DNA from 3 places in the Buttiauxella sp. JUb87 genome. Region 2 is predicted to be linked to each of the others. Evidence: predicted binding sites of a transcription regulator. Region 2 holds the regulator's gene; each other region holds the start of a gene.
What was found. Region 2 encodes CRP, which controls carbon source genes, mostly activating them, when cyclic AMP is high. Its sites were predicted from a motif close to ATGTGANNNNNNTCACAT; they were not measured.
Positions count from the first base shown of each region.

Region 1: EC843_RS12815 (enolase C-terminal domain-like protein) is a predicted target of CRP. The motif match lies at 2,731-2,748, and genes of this name have one in related genera.
Region 3: serC (3-phosphoserine/phosphohydroxythreonine transaminase) is a predicted target of CRP. The motif match lies at 1,786-1,803, and genes of this name have one in related genera.

Region 1 is NZ_SNVY01000003.1:148,219-152,549, forward strand. Features, by position in the region: gene EC843_RS12805 (EAL domain-containing protein) at 1-476, opposite strand, end outside; gene EC843_RS12810 (GntR family transcriptional regulator) at 619-1,341, shown strand; gene EC843_RS12815 (enolase C-terminal domain-like protein) at 1,329-2,528, opposite strand; gene EC843_RS12820 (PTS transporter subunit EIIC) at 2,835-4,205, shown strand; gene EC843_RS12825 (methionine ABC transporter permease) at 4,270-4,331, opposite strand, start outside.
Region 2 is NZ_SNVY01000002.1:44,742-49,072, reverse strand. Features, by position in the region: gene EC843_RS08630 (YccS/YhfK family putative transporter) at 1-1,645, opposite strand, end outside; gene crp (cAMP-activated global transcriptional regulator CRP) at 1,737-2,369, opposite strand; gene EC843_RS08620 (OsmC family protein) at 2,683-3,087, shown strand; gene EC843_RS08615 (phosphoribulokinase) at 3,105-3,989, opposite strand; gene EC843_RS08610 (YheU family protein) at 4,163-4,331, opposite strand, start outside.
Region 3 is NZ_SNVY01000003.1:656,419-660,749, forward strand. Features, by position in the region: gene ycaO (30S ribosomal protein S12 methylthiotransferase accessory factor YcaO) at 1-909, opposite strand, end outside; gene EC843_RS15055 (DUF421 domain-containing protein) at 1,048-1,740, shown strand; gene serC (3-phosphoserine/phosphohydroxythreonine transaminase) at 1,902-2,987, shown strand; gene aroA (3-phosphoshikimate 1-carboxyvinyltransferase) at 3,067-4,331, shown strand, end outside.

The DNA.
Region 1 (4,331 bases), on a different contig from region 2:
ATCGGGTCAACTAAGGCAACATGAGAGAACTTGCCAATATAGATCATCTTGCGTTTAAAGCCTGGCAGCGGTGGCGTGGTATACCATGCATTAAAGCCATAACTACCAGAATGTTCGGGTTTACCCAGGGTTTCACCGTGGCTGAATAACTCCAGCGAACTACACAGAAGATGGTCATCCTTTTGAAATATCACTTCTTGCACATAGCGATATTCAAGGGCGATGCGATGCATGGCCTCCGCATGAGCCGGAGAGCAGGTATTGTCTTTATTGAGGTTAATATCATCAACAGCAGCAACAGCCTGCTCGATAACATTGCCGGTGCGGTACAAGGCGTGATCGGCAAACTCTCCCAGTTCGTTATGAAAAACTTGCTCGGCATTACGATGAGCAAGATAAATGCTTAACAAAATAGGCAGCAAAACCGCCAAAATAAGTATGCCACTGACCAGGCTAATAAGCTTTCGGGATGTCATTCTTTTAGACCCCGTGAGAAATTTCGTTTTTATAATGGTTTTTCATAGAAGAGGTTAGTCTATCTCACATGAATGAGGGATGTTATGTTTTCATGCTGAGTGGGCATGGAGTCTTGAGATGCGAGCATCTGGTGAGCATAAAATGAAGAAAAAAGAGTTTGTTATTCAGGATTTGTTGAGCAAGATTTATCAACATAATGATTCACAGCGACGCAAATTACCCCCTGAACGCCAGCTTGCCATGGAATATGATGTTTCGCGTTTTACTATTCGCAAAGCGCTGGAAAAACTGGTGAGTATTGGGGTCGTGGAAATTGTCCAGGGATCTGGAATTTGGATTAACCCACAGGCCCGTAATAACCCGCTGGTCTATAACTCCATCACCGAAAAGCGTTTTGATCAGATGGCGTTTCGCATGGTGAATCTACATAAGAAATTACCTAATCGCGAAGAGCAGCAAGTTTTTGGTGTGGGTGAAAATGACTACGTCTGGCAGTTTTGCCGCTTGCGATATGTCGATAATCAAAAGGTACAAATCGAGATTTCGCGTATGCCGGTACAGGATTTCCCTGATTTAAACCAGCAAGTGATTGAACGCTCGATTCAACAATATGTGCTGAGCAAGGGGTTGCGAATTTCTCACCTGCTAACCAGTTATCAGGCGGTGGCGGTTAGCAAAGAACAGGCGGCCTTACTGGAATGTAAAAAAGGTATCCCGGCGATGCACATCATCAACCGGGGCATTCTGGAAGGGGGGCGCGTTTTTGAAATCAGCGACATCATCGACATCAACTATTCCTGCACCTACGTCATCCCCTATAACCATGACAATTTAGCGTATCGGCAGGGCACTCAAGGCGTGTGAATCGCCCCATTAGGCAAGCGACTTTGCGTCCACTCGTGTGGGCGATATTCCACCGGGAAGGCTTCCGCTTTTTGTTGATCGAAACCGACGCCAATACCCGGCTTTTCAAGCGGATAAATATAACCGCGCTCTGCAACTGGCGCGCCGGGGAACACCGCTTCGGTATTCGGTTTATTCGGAATAAACTCCTGAATCGCCGCATTGTGCAGGTGAATATTTAAATGGGTATTCACCGCCACGCCGATTGGCGTCATGTCAGATGGGCCATGCCAGGCCAGACGCACACCAAATGCCTGGCAAAGAATGGCGAGTTTCAACGCTGGAGTTATCCCGCCAATTTGTGAAACGTGGCAGCGAATAAAATCGATGCGCCGATTCACAATCAAATCATGCCATTCAGCCGGGTTATTAAACAATTCGCCCATTGCCAGCGGCACTGATGAATGCGCGCGGACTTGCTCTAACCAGGCACTTTGTTGCGGTGGCAGAATATCTTCGATAAACCACGGTTGATAAGGCTCAAGCGCTTTTGCCAGCTGCACCGCTTGCTGCGGGAATAAACGTTCATGCACATCGTGAAGAATATGGAACTGGTTGCCGTACTTCTCGCGCAGCGCTTTGAACATCGCCACGTTATTCGCCATATATTCGTCCTGATCGTAATAGGCGCCAGGCGTTGGCTCACGAGTGGCATGCAAACCTTGCGGCGTGCCACCGTAGAAACCTAACTGGCAGCGAATGTAGCGGTAACCTTGCGCCAGCAGTTTGTCCACTTCCAGATACAACCCTTCGAGGGTTTCACTGGCGGCGTGGCTGTAAGCGGCGATAGCGTCTTTCGATTTTCCGCCCAGCAATTGGTATAGCGGCATTCCGGCAAGCTGGCCTTTGATATCCCAAAGTGCCATATCCACACCGGCAATAGCGTTGTTGATGACCGGGCCGTTACGCCAGTAAGCGTTGACGGTCATCATCTGCCATAAGTCTTCGATATTATTGGCATCGCGCCCGATAAGCAGTGGTTTGAGGTATTCATCGACCATGGTTTTCACGGCCAGCGGGCGTTGCTGGAAGGTGGCACAGCCGTGGCCGGTCACACCCTTATTGGTGGTAACTCGCACTGTGACCAGGTTGTGACGGTCGGGGCGGGTAATAAAACATTCGATATTTTCAATAATGGTTGGCTGCACAAGATGACTCCGCAATGCGTTTTAAATACGTACATTGGCTTTTCAGGTTTAAGGCTTCTGCTTTTTACTATCACCCTATTTTTGACTGCGGGTAAATCATTTTTTTTGCTTATTTTTATTGGTCAGGAAAAGGTGTCAGGTGAACATAAAAACCGTACCAATTTGTCTCTTTAGGTGGTTTCATGGCTTTTGTATAGGCTAATTGTGATGTTGTTCAAAGTTTATTGGTTTGTTTTAGTGGTTGCGATTCCCTACCATCATGGGCATTCAACACATAACAATAAGCAATTTTTTGGGGAGTGACAGATGGGGACCCGTGATGCCATTAATAATATTATTCACCTGATTGGTGGGGCGGATAATATTAGTAAAGCCTGGCACTGTATGACGCGCTTGCGCTTCTCTCTGATTGACGAGAATAAAATTGATCAGTCCGGGATTAAAAAAATCCCTGGTGTTTTAGGGGCGCAGATTCAGAGCGATCAATTCCAGATAATTATTGGCCCGCAGGTCAACAGTTGGTATGAACAACTGACCCACGAGCTTGGCTCCACTCCTGAACAAACTTCACCAACCCACGCGAAGAAAGCGCGAAAAAGCCTGGTGTCAATGTTTATGGATACCGTGTCGGGCGTGTTTGGCCCGATTGTTCCCGCCATTGCCGGTGCCGGGATGATTAAAGGCCTGCTGGCGGGTTTGATTGCCTTGAAAGTGGTTTCGGCGAAAAGCGACACGGTGATCGTTATCGATTTAATCGCCAGTGGCGTGTTCTATTTTTTACCGTTCTTTTTGGCCATCTCCGCGGCGCGAATCTTCAAGACCAATGAATACCTGGCTGCGGCTGTCGCGGCATGCTTTATGTATCCATCGCTGATTGAAGCCGCCAAAGCACTGGCGGGCCACGCACCTGATGCGGTCGGTGCGTTTTACTTCCTGAATGTGATCCCCGTTTCGGTGTTCAACTACGCCTCAAGCGTGATTCCGGTGATTTTTTCGGTTCTGGCATTAAGTTACATCCATCGCTGGGTGGATAAAATCATGCCGGATGTGCTGAAAACGGTGTTTACCCCGACGCTCACCCTGTTCCTTGCGGCGTTAGTGGCGCTGGTGGTGATTGGGCCGCTGGGGATTTATCTTGGCAAAGGGTTGGCGTGGTTTATTGAAGGGCTATTTGGGGTGTCGGCGAGCTTTGCCGGATTAGTCGTAGGGGCGATTCGTCCGGTGGCTATTCTGACCGGTATGCACCACGCCATGACGCCAATCGCACTGCAAAACTTTACCGATCGCGGCTACGACATGCTGATGCCAATGATGTTCATGGCCAATATGGCGATTGCCGGTTCCACGCTTGCCATCTGGAAGCAGAGCAAATCCCGTGAAGAACGTGCAGTGGTTCTGCCAGCGGCAATTTCCGCGCTGCTGGGTATCACTGAACCGGCACTGTTTGGTGTACTGACTCGCTACAAGAAAGCGTTTATTGCCGCCACGGTTGCCAGCTCCCTCGCTTCGGCATTCATTGCTTTCTTCGGTGTGCGTTTGTATGGCTATATTTTGTCGAGCATTTTCAGTTTGCCGGCGTACATCGGCCCGTACTTTATCTTTGCGTTGATGGGCGTGGCGCTGGCATTGGGACTGTCGTTTACGCTGACAACTTTACTGGTGCGCGAGAAGAACTGAAAACAGGCGCTTATCCGACCAATGTGTCTTGTCGGTCGGATAAGCGTTAGCGTCATCCGACGCTTTACCGCCGGTGCGCGAGACGGCGTACCAGGCGGTCACCAATACTTTGTACAAGCTGCACCA
Region 2 (4,331 bases):
CCTTCATTCGTTGCCAGGCTAGCGGCGTGGGTTCGGGATCGTTGCTCAGAATCAGGCGAATCGCGTCCTGGTCTTTTTCAAGCGCGTCGTGGGCGTTCTGGCGCAACAAACCGCTTTGCCACTGCGGCCACAGCCAAACCATGCCGCCGAAGGCAATCAAACAGCCGAGCAGAGTATCAATCAAGCGCGGGACGATAAATTGCTCGGCGCTGAGTGTGAGCAGTTGCAGGGTATATACCGCCGTCACGGTAAAACCAATCGTCGCCCAGCCATAGCTCTGGCGAATAAACAAATAGCTGACCAGCGTAATGACCAGCATCGCGGCCAGGGCAATGCTTTGTGGGAAGTGAAAGTGCAGGGCGATACCCGCAATCGCCAGGCCAGCAATGGTCCCTGCCGAACGGTGCAGAATGCGTACCCGCGTGGCGCCGTAGCCGTTTTGCGTAACGAACATCACCGTCATTAAAATCCAGTAGGGTTTCGGCAGATGTAAAAATGCCCCGAAAAGACTGGCGATGGTTAGCATTACGCCTAGTCGGGCGGCGTTGCGCAGGGCGGCAGATTTCAACGACAAATAGCTTTTCAGTGCTGCCCACAGCGGTAAACGGCGCTGCCGGTCTTCCATTAAATCACGGGCGTACAGAGGGCGTTGGATGCGCAGCACGCGGGCGATACGGCTGAAGTGATAATGACAAAACTGCCCAACCGGGTTGTCCGGATTCTGGCGAGCAATTTTCTCGAGGGCTTCAATTTGTTTCTCCATCGTAAAACGCTGTGGGTAACGATGGTAGAGAATGTCATCGGCCAACACGCGCAAGCGTGCCGCAATGGTCTGCGCATTCCAGCGAATAACCGCTTCTGCATGGCTTTTCGCGACAAGTTTTTGCACCTCGGCAGGCTGGTGCAAACTGACGGAGATGTGCTCTTGCAAATCTAACGCTATCTGAAAAGAGCGTAACAAATGTTTGTAACCGTTCTGCTGATTTGCCGACAGCATATGCAGCTGTTGGTAGCAGATGGTGATCAGGTCTACGGCTTTTTGCTGGCGAGCCAGCAGTGGAGGCAGCGCTGTTTCGGGATCAGCATGTTGTGTCAGCATGCCGTATTTGGCTTCACAGTACTCCGCCAATTGGCGATAGAGCAGGCTTAACGTTTCGCGCAGCGGCTGCTCACGCCACATCCAGAACCAAAACCAGTTAAAGACTCCGTACCAAATCGTGCCGGAGACATATAACACCATCGGCTTCCAGATAGGCATATTGCCGGCCATGCTTAGCGTAAAGATGGCCGCAATCAGCGATGCCGGAAGCAAACGTGCGTGCAGGGCGCTGATTTCAGCGGTGACGCCCAACAAGAGCGCCATCACCATAAGAATGATGGGCAATGGGACCGCGGTGTAGAGCAGCAAAAGCTGCATGATTAAACTGCTGGTCGCAAAAAGAGTGCCGCCAACAATCAGGCGTTTAAAAAAACGCTTATGGGGTGTATCCAGACCAGCAATGTTGCAACAAGCGGGCACTAACGAGAAAAGCAGACCTAACTGCAAATTCCCCAGTAGTAAACCGATCCCCACAGGAAGGCACAGCACCAGCGTTTGCCGCAGTGCATAGTTAACTTCAGGGTGATAGATTAATCTTCTCCACATATGCTTGTCATACTTTGTGTTGCAGGTGTTTGGATTTTAAAGACAAAAAAAGGCGTGTCCATAAAGCAACACGCCTTTTTTGAAACGGAAATTAACGAGTGCCGTAAACGACGATCGTTTTGCCGTGAGCGGAGATCAGGTTCTGATCTTCCAGCATTTTCAAGATACGACCGACAGTTTCACGAGAACAACCGACGATCTGACCAATTTCCTGACGGGTAATTTTAATCTGCATACCGTCTGGGTGAGTCATTGCATCAGGCTGTTTTGCCAGGTTCAACAGTGTCTGCGCGATACGACCAGTCACATCGAGGAATGCCAGGTTACCGACTTTCTCAGAAGTGACTTGCAGACGACGAGCCATCTGGGAAGAAAGACGCATCAGAATGTCTGGGTTTACCTGGATCAGCTGGCGGAATTTTTTATAGGAAATTTCAGCCACTTCACAGGCAGATTTAGCACGGACCCAGGCACTACGTTCCTGGCCTTCTTCGAACAGCCCTAACTCACCAATAAAGTCGCCCTGATTCAGATAGGAGAGGATCATTTCCTTGCCCTCTTCATCTTTGATCAGAACAGCTACAGAGCCCTTGACGATGTAATACAGCGTCTCTGCTTTTTCACCCTGGTGGATCAGTGTGCTCTTCGATGGATACTTATGAATGTGGCAATGGGACAAGAACCATTCGAGAGTCGGGTCTGTTTGCGGTTTGCCAAGCACCATGCGCGGTTATCCTCTGTTTATAACTGGCTACCAACGACAGGACGCTAAACATCCTGTCTGGCGTTGCAAGTATTAGAATATTCCCCACTTTGGGGAGATGGCATGCAAGTCATTCTTGCTGCCTGTAATTAGTGACGTCCTTTGCATCTATGCATTACGTCAATGTATCAATGTAGCATCCGGATTGTTTTAGCATAGCTTTTGGCAGGTGTCTCCTATTGTCTCGTTTCAGCATGACGTAGGTCGCCTTCCGTTGCCAGTTTTGCTGCATCCGCGTACTCTGGAAGGTAATTTTTTCAATGGGAGAAGCAACATGCAGGCACGTGTGAAATGGGTTGAAGGGTTAACTTTCCTTGGTGAATCCGCTTCAGGACACCAGATTCTGATGGACGGTAATTCTGGCGATAAAGCACCGAGCCCGATGGAAATGGTACTGATGGCTGCCGGGGGTTGCAGTGCAATCGACGTGGTTTCTATTTTGCAAAAAGGCCGCTACGACGTCACTGACTGCGAAGTGAAATTGACCTCTGAGCGTCGCGAAGAAGCTCCTCGTCTTTTTACTCACATCAATCTGCATTTCATCGTGACAGGCAAAGAGCTAAAAGATAACGCGGTTTCCCGCGCGGTTGATTTATCTGCTGAGAAGTATTGCTCTGTTGCACTGATGCTGGAAAAAGCCGTAAATATCACGCACAGCTACGAAGTCATTGAAGGCTAGTGTGCAAAACAGGGCGGTTACTCGCCGCCCTGAATATTGATATTTCGTCCTTCTGCCAGACGCTTCACTAACGGCGTCATGATCAACTCCATCGCCAGCCCCATTTTGCCGCCCGGTACCACTATTGTATTGATGTGGGAAATGAATGAGCCTTGCAACATGGCGAGCAAGTACGGGAAATCGATGTCATCCAGCCCGCGAAAATGAATCACCACAAAACTTTCATCCAGCGATGGAATTCCGCGTGCAGCAAACGGGTTAGAGGTATCTACAGTCGGGACACGCTGGAAGTTAATGTGCGTGCGTGAAAATTGTGGCGTGATGTAATTGATGTAGTCGTCCATTGAGCGCACCACTGAATCCATCACCGCTTCCCGGGAATGCCCACGTTCGCTGGTATCACGCACCAGTTTTTGAATCCATTCCAGGTTGACAATCGGCACTACGCCAACCAGCAAGTCGACGGCATTCGCCACATCGTGCTGTGGGGTGACGACTCCACCATGCAATCCTTCATAGAACAACACATCGGTCGGTTCAGGCAGCGATTGCCATGGTGTAAACGTCCCAGGAATTTGGTTCCAGGGGACGGCTTCGTCATAGGTATGAAGATACTTACGCGATTTACCTTGCCCGGTTTTTCCGTACTCGATAAACGTTTGTTCCAGCAGGCCGAAGTCATTCGCTTCCGGACCGAAGTAACTGATATGGCGGCCTAAGTCGCGTGCTTTACGAATAGCCATATCCATTTCAGGACGCGTGAAACGATGGAAGCTGTCACCTTCAACTTCGGCAGCGCGCAGGTTGAGTTGCTGGAATATTTTGCGGAAGGCAAGGCTGGTGGTGGTCGTTCCCGCGCCGCTGGAACCTGTTACGGCAATAACCGGATGTTTGGCTGACATAAGGCAACAACTCCATGGGTAATCACAAGTGTGTGTTCGTAAGGGCTGGCCCTCACCCTAACCCTCTCCCCCTGGAGAGGAGACTGTCCGGATTTCGCTTTGGTTCTTCCCCTTCTCCCTCAGGGATAGGGCTGGGGTGAGTGTGGTTTTACTATGCAGTATAGAATAAACGCTTAGCCGCGAAGCTGCCCGCGAGCCATGATATTCACCGTTTCGTGAAGCTCCGACCATACCAGCACAGCCTCGCCACTTTGTAGCTGGCGCTTAACATCGGCCACTTTTTGCTCCAGCGAACGCTCTTGTTCACCATAATCGGTACCTTCACGTAATACAAAGGATTCA
Region 3 (4,331 bases), on a different contig from region 2:
GAAGACATCCAGATCTTTAAGGCCACGCCCCTGCAGCAGTTCAGTCACGGTACGTTCCAGCGCAACACCAAAATCAGGGTGGGCACCGAACGACGCAAAACACGTCCCGTTTGCTGGGTTGAATAACACCACGCAAATAACCGGATATTTTCCGCCTAACGAACCGTCGTAAGCGAAGATTGGGAAACCTTCTGCTTCCAGCGTGGCGATGGATTCAACCACGCCAGGATAGCGAGCCAGCACTTCCTGCGGGATTTCCGGCAGGCTAATGCTTTCCGCGATAATGCGATTTTTAATGTAACGCTCAAAAACTTCTGAAAGTCCCTGAACACGGGCTTCGTTTGCGGTGTTCCCTGCAGACATCCCATTAGAAACATACAAGTTCCCGATGATGTTCATCGGAATATAGACGGTTTCTTGATCGGATTGGCGGGTAAACGGCAGTGCGCAGATGCCGCGCTCTTCATTGCCGGATTGCAGATCAATCAGCATACCTGCGGTGACTTCGTTCTCAGGATCGTAAAACGCGCGCAAACGATCGTCGAGAATGCCTTCCGGCAGTTGCTCATCTTCAGGAATTGGGAACCACTTCTCGTTTGGATAATGCACAAACGGGCCATTGGCGATGGTTTCACCTAACCAGAAATCAGCAAAGAAATAGTTAGTCGACAAACGCTCGAAATATTCGCCCAGCGCTGAAGCCAAAGCGGCTTTTTTAGTCGCGCCTTTACCATTGGTAAAGCACAGCGCGCTGTCTTTATCACGGATATGCACTGACCAGACGTTTGGCACAGGGTTTAACCAGGAAGCTTCTTCTATATTAAAGCCAAGATCGGCGAGCTTGGTCTGGAAGCGAGCGATGGAATCTTCCAGTGCGGCATCTTTGCCAGGAATAAAGGTTTGAGTCATGAGGTTTCACTTTTGTCGTACGCAAAGCGCGCAATGATACGGGTTTTAGCCGACTGACACCATTGTCAGCAGCCAGCAGGCGGCGATAGCATAACAGGCTATGCTTACTGTCAGTAACCCACTGTAATGGCGGTAAAAATGAAGAGCTTTGATCTTCAACGTATGGCATTAAACGACGTCCCACTCGATTTTCTCTGGGAGGTCGCTTTTCGTAGCCTCTATACCTTTATATTAGTGTTCCTGTTTTTAAAGATAACGGGGCGGCGTGGCGTTCGGCAGATGTCGTTGTTTGAAGTGTTGATAATCTTAACGCTTGGCTCGGCGGCAGGCGATGTGGCGTTTTATCATGACGTACCGATGCTACCTGTGTTGATTGTTTTCGTCACATTGGGGCTGCTTTATCGTCTGGTGATGTGGCTGATGAGCCACAGTGAAAAACTTGAAAACCTGTTTGAAGGAAAACCTTCCGTCATTATCGAAGAGGGGGAGTTTTCCTGGGAAAAAATGAAGTCGCAAAACATGACTGAATTTGAGTTTTTTATGGAGCTACGCTTGCTGGGCGTAGAGCATCTCGGGCAAGTTCGTCTGGCGATACTTGAAACCAACGGCCAGATAAGCGTCTATTTCTTTCCTGATAAACTCGTCAGGCCGGGTTTACCGATTTTGCCTGAGCACTGCTGCGAACGGTTTATTAAAATGCCGGAAGATGCGGATTATGCCTGTATCCATTGCAGTGAAGTCGTGGCGTTGAATGCAAATGATGAAATTGCTTGCCCGCGCTGTGCTCATAAAGTTTGGGTTAAGGCCAGTACCGCCACGCGAGTGACCTGACGGGCATTTATCGGGTGTTTAATTCATCGATTAGATGAATCTGTTGTGTGATTTTGCGCACATTCCCGCAGCGCACCTGATTAACCATTGCAGCCTCCGCAAGTGAATGATAAAACCGATACCGTGAAAAAATCTTATTGCTCTTAGCGTGGTGAGGGGAAATGACTCAGGTATACAATTTTAGTTCCGGCCCGGCGATGCTACCGGCTGAAGTGCTTCGTCGTGCGCAAAGTGAACTCTGCGACTGGCAAGGCTTAGGCACCTCCGTAATGGAGATTAGCCACCGTGGTAAAGAGTTTATTCAGGTAGCTGAAGAAGCTGAAAAAGATTTTCGCTTTCTGCTGCAAATCCCCTCGAACTACAAAGTTTTGTTCTGTCACGGTGGCGGTCGCGGCCAATTCGCTGGTGTACCTTTAAACCTGCTGGGTGACAAAACTAGCGCTGACTATGTTGATGGCGGCTATTGGGCGAGCAGCGCAGTAAAAGAAGCGCACAAATACTGCACGCCAAATGTTATTGATGCGAAAGTGACAGTTGACGGCCTGCGTGCGCTCAAACCGATGAGCGAGTGGCAGGTTTCTGAAGATAGTGCCTACTTGCACTACTGCCCGAATGAAACCATCGACGGTATCGCAACTCACGAAACGCCAGACTTTGGCGATAAGGTTGTGGTTGCCGATTTCTCATCCTCGATTTTGTCGCACTCGCTCGACATTAGCCGTTTCGGCGTAATTTACGCTGGTGCTCAGAAAAACATCGGTCCAGCCGGTTTGACGTTGGTTATCGTGCGTGAAGATTTGCTCGGCAAGGCGCATAAAGCGTGCCCGTCAATTCTTGACTACACCGTGCTTAATGAAAACGACTCCATGTTTAATACCCCACCAACATTCGCCTGGTATCTTTCTGGTCTGGTCTTTAAATGGCTGAAGGAACAAGGTGGTGTGGAAGTCATGGACAAAATTAACCGTGAGAAAGCGAGCCTGTTATACGGTGTGATTGATAAAAGCGATTTTTATCGTAACGATGTTGCTCCGGCCAACCGTTCGCGCATGAATGTCCCATTCCAGTTGGCTGATAGCGCGCTTGATAAACTCTTCCTCGAAGAGTCGTTTGCTGCAGGTCTACACGCATTGAAAGGCCACCGTGTTGTAGGCGGAATGCGTGCTTCTATCTACAATGCGATGCCACTCGAAGGTGTTAAAGTGTTAACTAACTTCATGATCGACTTTGAGCGTCGCCACGGTTAATTGCTGCTCGTTGTTATTCTCCCCGCGGCATGGTTCGCGGGGTTTTTATTCTGTTTGAGTTGAGAGTATTTACCCCATGCTGGAATCCCTGACGTTACAACCCATCGCATTGGTCGACGGCACGATTAATCTTCCTGGTTCAAAAAGTGTCTCTAATCGCGCTCTGCTGCTTGCAGCACTGGCGCATGGCACGACTGAACTGACTAATTTGCTGGATAGCGATGACGTTCGTCATATGCTCAACGCACTGAAAGCATTGGGTGTAAGTTATACACTTTCAGCCGATCGTACACGTTGTGAAGTGACCGGCATGGGGGGGCCATTGCAAGCCGCGGGCGAGCTGGAACTGTTCTTAGGGAATGCGGGTACGGCGATGCGCCCACTGGCGGCGGCACTGTGTCTGGGTAGCAATAACATCGTGCTGACCGGTGAACCACGCATGAAAGAACGTCCGATTGGCCATTTGGTTGATGCTTTACGTCAGGGCGGCGCTCAGATTGATTATCTGGAACAAGAAAATTATCCGCCATTGCGTTTGCGTGGTGGTTTTAGCGGTGGCCAGGTTGCCGTCGATGGCAGCGTTTCCAGCCAGTTTTTGACCGCGCTTTTAATGACGGCACCGTTGGCGGAAAACGACACTGAAATCACTATCAAAGGTGACCTGGTATCGAAACCGTATATCGACATCACCTTACATCTGATGAAAACCTTTGGTGTGGATGTAGAAAACCGCGACTACCGCTGTTTTGTGATTCGTGGTAGCCAGCAGTACTCCTCTCCAGGGGCATATTTGGTGGAAGGCGATGCCTCTTCAGCTTCTTACTTCCTTGCGGCTGGTGCAATCAAAGGCGGTACGGTAAAAGTGACGGGCATCGGTCGTAATAGCGTTCAAGGCGATATCCGTTTTGCCGATGTGCTGGAAAAAATGGGTGCGAAAGTCACCTGGGGTGATGATTTCATCTCATGCGAGCGCGGCGAATTAAACGCCATTGATATGGATATGAACCATATCCCAGACGCTGCAATGACTATCGCTACTACGGCTTTATTTGCCAAAGGTACGACCACTCTACGTAATATTTATAACTGGCGTGTAAAAGAAACTGACCGTTTGAGCGCTATGGCAACTGAACTGCGTAAAGTGGGCGCAATAGTGGAAGAGGGGGAGGATTACATTACCGTGACTCCACCAGTTCAGCTGCAAGTTGCTGAAATTGGAACTTATAACGATCACCGTATGGCTATGTGCTTCTCGCTAGTGGCGTTGTCAGATACTCCAGTGACCATCCTTGATCCGAAATGTACGGCAAAAACTTTCCCGGACTATTTCGAACAGTTAGCGCG